One region of the Ruegeria sp. CDSC085 genome, then DNA from elsewhere that is predicted to be linked to it. Evidence: riboswitches for the same ligand, from Rfam matches in the RefSeq annotation. Region 1 holds a riboswitch; the other holds the start of a gene.

The links. Region 1 has a riboswitch for cobalamin ahead of AC2FJB_RS19240 (DUF1636 family protein). Riboswitches for the same ligand answer to the same signal wherever they lie in the genome.
Region 2: another riboswitch for cobalamin. It lies ahead of AC2FJB_RS21290 (DUF4198 domain-containing protein); the one in region 1 lies ahead of AC2FJB_RS19240 (DUF1636 family protein).

The regions. Positions count from the first base shown of each region.
Region 1 is NZ_JBXWNR010000018.1:65,384-68,569, forward strand. Features, by position in the region: gene cobW (cobalamin biosynthesis protein CobW) at 1-836, opposite strand, end outside; gene AC2FJB_RS19240 (DUF1636 family protein) at 838-1,212, opposite strand; cobalamin riboswitch at 1,305-1,511, opposite strand; gene AC2FJB_RS19245 (SLC13 family permease) at 1,738-3,186, opposite strand, start outside.
Region 2 is NZ_JBXWNR010000026.1:13,533-16,718, reverse strand. Features, by position in the region: gene AC2FJB_RS21295 (ROK family transcriptional regulator) at 254-1,378, shown strand; cobalamin riboswitch at 1,505-1,703, shown strand; gene AC2FJB_RS21290 (DUF4198 domain-containing protein) at 1,836-2,621, shown strand; gene cbiM (cobalt transporter CbiM) at 2,628-3,186, shown strand, end outside.

The DNA.
Region 1 (3,186 bases):
TCATTGGCTAGGCGTTCGATTTTGGCCACCAGTTGGGCCGGATCGGCTTGCTCGGGCAACTCGACGATGATGCTTTCGAAATCGTCATGCTCGTGATCATGGTGGCCGTCGTGATGCGAAGGGCGGGCGTCGATGTCATCCTCGGCGGCGGCTTCCAAACCCAACACAACGCGAACGTCCACCGCACCTTCGGCCACTTCGACCACGGGCAGGGGACGCGGCGCCTCGGCGGCGATGATCTCGCGTGCTTTTGCCACGCCTTCAGGGCCGGCGAGGTCGGGCTTGGTCAGCAGGATGATGTCGGCGCAGGAGATCTGATCCTCGAACACCTCGGACAGGGGCGTTTCGTGATCGATCGAGTCATCGGCCATGCGCTGGGCATCCACCGCTTCGACATTGGGCGCGAAGCGACCGGCGGCTACAGCCTCGGCATCGGCCAGGGCGATCACGCCGTCCACGGTGATTTTCGAGCGGATGTCGGGCCAGTCAAACGCCTTCAGCAATGGTTTGGGAAGCGCCAGTCCCGAGGTTTCGATAAGAATGTGATCCGGGCGCGGTTCCAGAGCCATCAGGGCCTCGATGGTGGGAATGAAATCATCTGCCACGGTGCAGCAGATGCAGCCATTGGCCAGTTCCATGATGTTTTCCGCCGGGCAATCGGGAATGGCGCAGGATTTCAGGATGTCGCCATCGACGCCTACATCGCCGAACTCGTTGACCACGACAGCAAGGCGCTTGCCCTGCGGGTTCTGCATCAGGTGACGCACCAACGTGGTCTTGCCCGAGCCCAGAAAGCCGGTGATCACTGTAACGGGGAGTTTTTCGAGGTTCGACATGTCAGGCTCCAATCGGGGGAATGCGCGAGGCACAGTTTTTTCGGAAATGTTCGGGGCGTTCGCGCCATTTCACCAAACCATCTTCAGTGGCCAGATACTTGGTCGCACCGTCGACAATGACGTCGACATGATCTGTTTCGCTCAGGTTTTCATAGACGAAGGTCCAGCGGCCCGGCCCGCCGCGCAATACGATCGAACAACCTTGATCGCAGTTTGACAAGCATTCTACGGCTTTCAGGGTGACACCGTCGGGCAGGTCAGCCTGTTCCAGGGCCTTGTGCAACAAAGCGCCCGGGCGTTGCGCGTCATCTTCGACAGGCAGGCCGCGACGGCAGGTGGTACAGACCAGCAACTCGACTGGTGTGGTCTCGGTCATGTCTCTCATCCCCCCAAATCCTCTTCGCGGGGGACGGGGTTTCATGCGGGCCACGATTGGTCACGGACCCGACACCGGAACACCCCGCCCGGTTTCAACTTCGGTTGTTGGCAGGTCTCCCGGCTTGCGGATGCCAGAGGAGGGCCTCTGTCGGATGTCCCGCCTTCCCGGCCTTTGGGCCAGTGGCATTGGGCATCCTCTCCGTTCACGGTCGCGGGGGCGGCTGCGTTTGGCGGCATGACCGTTGACGCATTCCCTTTTCATCGGCTGTCACCGACACCAACGAAAGGGACATGCGGCACCGCTGGCCTGCTTGTCAAGCGAGTCGCGCGTAACAATGATGCGGAGGAGTAGAAAGCGACCTGTGGGCGTCGATGGGCGGCATGTCGTCCGGGGTTCAGCCTGAGATGGGCCCGGCGACGAACGGTATCTCTACAAGGGTCGTACACTGTGTTGAGCTGATGCCTCGACAGAACCTGTCCCGATGATGGGAAAAGACCGCCGAACACCCCGGATCCTCTCGCGCTAATAGATGACGTTGATCATGAGCAGCGAAACGACCAGAAACAGCACAGTCATGATCCCGCCGGAACGCACGAAATCCATCACCTTGTATCCTGCCGGACCCATAATCAATGCGTTTACCTGATGGGTTGGGATGATGAAGCTGTTCGATGTGGAAATGGCGACGGTCAGTGCAAAAACCGATGGATTCCCACCAGCCGCTATCGCAATCGATATCGCCAAAGGCACCAGCAGGACAGTGGCCCCGACATTTGACATGACCAGAGAAAAAGCAGTCGCCAGAACAGCGATTCCGGTTTGCAGCGACCAGAGCGGCCAGCCGTCCAGAATTATCATGATCTGCTGGGCGATCCACGCAGCCGTGCCTGTGTTCTGTACAGCTTGTCCCAAAGGTATGAGGCAGGCGAGCAGGAATACGGTGTTCCACCCGACCGCGCGGTATGCCTCATCCACGCTGAGCACACGGGTCAACATCATGCCTACCGCTCCGGTAAGAAGGCAGAGCGAAAGCCGGACGTCCGTGAACAGGATCAATGACAGCGAAATGGCGAAAAATGCCAGGGCCCAGCCGACTTTTTGCGGCCTCAGTTCGTCCTGGGGGAAGTCCGTTGTCACAACGACGAAGTCCGGGTCGCGCTTGATCCGCATCAGGTTGTCCCATCTGGTATGCGCCACGAGCATGTCACCGGCCTGAAACTTTTCGAGCCCGATCTGAGTGGATTCGTGATCCTCGGTCTCGACATGGCTCAGCGTCTCTTCGCCGCGGTGAATGGCCAGCAGCGACATGCCATAGGTCTTGCGGAACAAAAGCTCGCGGGGGCATTTGCCGATCAGCTTGCTGTCTGGCGTGACGACCACCTCGGCCACGCCTGCATTGGTGGGGGCGAACTCTTCGACAAAAATGTCCAAATCCGGAAGAACGGTAAGCCCGTATTTCTTGGCGAACGTCTCGACCTCCCAACGGCGGCCGACGATGGCCAGCCGACACGGGGCCGCAATTTCGGCTGTCAAAACCTGAACCATCGAGGTTTTGCCGCGATAGAAGGTGGAAATGATGTACAGGTGGTTTTCGTGGTTGATGTCGGCCAGAATCTCTCCGACCAAGGGGCTGTCCTCGGGCACTACGACTTCGAACACGTCGGCTTTGAGGCCATAGACCCTTTGCAGGTATTCCTTTGTCCCTTGTCCGGTGCCCGTATTGTCAGGCCCTTCAGCCACGGGCAAAACCCAGCGTCCCAACAGCAAAAAGTAACCAATTCCCGTCAGAATCAGAACTGCACCGATCGGTGTGACCGAGAACAGGCTGAAGGGCTCCATTTTCTGAGAGGCCGGCAAACTGTCATTTGCCGTCAAGATCAGATCGTTCAGCAGGATAAGTGGAGACGACCCGACCATCGTCATTGTGCCACCCAAAATGGCGCAGAATCCCATCGGCATCAGCAGTCGTGA
Region 2 (3,186 bases), on a different contig from region 1:
GATAATCCTCCCAGTTTTTCTAATGCCCATGAGGGCACGAGAGCGATCAGGCAAAAATAACCTGATCCCATGAGAAACCATCACAAGAATCAAATATTGAGTCAATAAATAACTCACTCTTATTTATTATTGACAGGGCGGGTCGGCTTTCTCATTCTCAAGCAAGAAAGGGGTGGTCGTGCCTGAATATTCATCTCAGACAAACTCGATTGGCTCGCACGGGTCAGAGGTGCGCGGAACGAACCAAAGCGGCATGCGGGCCCGAAACGAACGCCTTGTGTTATCTCTTGTCCGGCGCCATCAGGCCCTTGCGAAGTCCGAAATCGCGCGCATGACGGGACTGTCGGCACAAACGGTTTCCGTCATTATGCGTCTATTGGAAAAGGATGGGTTGCTTCTGCGCGGTGAACCGGTTCGCGGGAAAGTCGGGCAGCCTTCTGTTCCCATGCGCCTCAATCCGGATGGTGCGTTCTTCTTTGGGCTTAAAGTCGGGCGCCGCAGTACCGAACTGGTTTTGACTGACTTTGTCGGAAACGTGCGGCAACGAGAGAGGCGAACCTATGACTATCCAACGCCGAATGCCACTTTGGATTTTTCCAGAGAGAGTCTTGGGAAAGTGATGTCGTCCATGTCACCTGAGTCCAAAAGCAGGATCGCGGGGCTCGGAATAGCTATGCCCTTTTACCTGTGGGACTGGGCGAAGGCTTTGCAGGTTCCTCAGGAAAAAATGGACCCGTGGCGCGCGTCGGACTTAAAAGCGGACCTGGCTCTCAGCTGCAATATGCCAGTTTTCCTTCAAAATGACGCGACAGCGGCCTGTGGTGCGGAATTGGTTTTTGGCCCGGCTGACGGGCCAAGAGATTTTTTGTATTTCTACGTCGGCTTCTTCATTGGCGGCGGGGTGGTCCTCAATGGCTCGATCTTTTCTGGTCGGGGAAACGCAGGCGCGCTCGGTCCTTTGCCTGTTCCTGATGACGCTGGCGGTGTGAAGCCGCTGATTGACGTGGCCAGCCTTTATGTGCTCGAGCGTGCAATCACGACAGCAGGGGCAACCTCGCATTCTTTATGGGAATCGACCGAGCATTGGGATGTGCCAAAAGCTCAACTGGAGAACTGGTTGAATAAGACCGCGAGCGGGATTGCCTATGCGATTGTATCATCATGCAGTCTAATCGACTTTGAGTGCGTAAAGATTGACGGCTGGATGCCGCCGGACATCAAGGCGCATTTGGTTGAATTGGTCGAAAACAAACTGTCCGAGGTTAACCTGACCGGTCTTGAGCGCCCTTTGGTGGTGGCGGGGGCCGTGGGCCCGGATGCGCGCTCGCTGGGCGCAGCAAGCTTGCCGTTGTCGGAAAGGTATCTTTCAGAAGCCTAGAAGTGTATTTCCCCTTCTTCCACTGATGCTTACCGAAGCACGTCAAACCACACCAGACTTCCCAGGTTCATAACTTTTTCGACGGCCATCACAATTGATCGTTGACGGAGACTGGGATTGTCTGGCAAGCCGCTGGACATGTCCGGTTCCGGGGCGCGCTCTGGAATCAATAGGGAATGCGGTGCGGGCTCAGGCCCAATTCCGCAACTGCACCCGCAACTGTAAGCGGCGAGCAGGGCTGAAACGCCACTGGGGTTTTCCCGGGAAGGCCAGTCCGATGCTTTGACCCGCAAGTCAGGATACCTGCCGGGCATGTGCCCCCATAAGGGGTGCTCCTCATCGGCGACGGGATGTGCGTCGGACCAGGATGCCTGAAAGGGCAATTTGGCGTTGGATGTCCCGCAGTCAAAGTGAATTTCGCACCGGGATTGGCGCGACGGGACAAGGACGACTGTTCATGAAAAAGCTGCTCAGTGCAGCCGCTGCCGCGATGGCACTTCCTGCCATGGCAAATGCGCATTTCCTTTTGGAATACACCACCGACACCATGATCGAGAAACCCGGCGATGTGCCGGTCAAGCTGATCTTCTGGCATCCGTTCGAGAACGGTCACGTCATGGATATGGAAAAGCCGCAGGAATTCTATGTGATCCACAACGGCAAAAAAACTGATTTACTTGGTACGCTGGAACCTGTCCGCTTCACCGGTGGAGAAAACGAGGGGGCGGCATTCAAAGGCAGTGTTCCTGTCAAACGTTCGGGCGATTACGTGCTGGTGACGGTTCCTCAACCTTATTATGAGGAAGCCGAAGACATCTATATCCAGCAGTTCACCAAAGCGTTCCTGAACCGCAACGCATTGCCGACCGACTGGATGAACCCTGTGGGTCTGCTGACCGAGATCATACCGCTTAACAAGCCGACCAACATCATCGCGGGTTCGACCTTCACGGGCCGTGTGATGGCTGATGGTCAGCCGGTTGCAGGTGCTGAGATCGAGATCGAGTACATGGCCGCCGAACCTGGCATGGAAAGCTCGGCCGCTTCGACACCGAAGGTGTCACCAATGCCGGGTGGTGCCGTGGTCGCCATATCGGACGACAACGGGTACTTTTCGTTTGGCGTTCCAAAAGCCGGTTACTGGGGTTTCGCAGCACTAGGTTCAGGTCCAGTGACCGAACATGAGGGTAAAGAACTTAGTCAGGATGCGGTCATCTGGATCCGCGCCTGGGATCTGGAGTAAACCCAAATGCACATCGTCGACGGAGCCCTTTCCAACCCGGTCGTGGTCGGCGGTGCCGTCGCCGCTGCGGGTGGGATTGCCATGGGCCTCAGGTCACTGGATCTTGACCGCATCCCCACTGCCGGAGTGTTGTCAGCCAGTTTCTTCGTGGCATCGTTGATCCACGTACCCATTGGTCCGTCATCGGTACATTTGATCCTCAATGGCATGGCTGGACTGCTGCTTGGCTGGGCCGCATTCCCGGCTTTGTTCGTCGGGCTTTTGCTGCAGGCGGTCTTTTTCGGCTTTGGCGGATTGACGGTGTTGGGGATCAACACCGTCAATATCGCTTTGCCCGCGGTGGTGGCCGGATTGTTGTTTGGTCGTCTGATCGCGCGTGGGACGCCTTTGCAGGGTGCGATCTGGGGTGGCTTGGGCGGCGCATTTGCCATTGCGGCGACGACCGGCATGGTCGCGACTTCACTGGCACTGTCGGGGGATGAGTTCCTGCCCGCTGCCAAGCTTGTTTTCTTTGCACATATACCTGTCATGGCCATCGAAGCGATCTTGACCGGGTTCGCCGTTT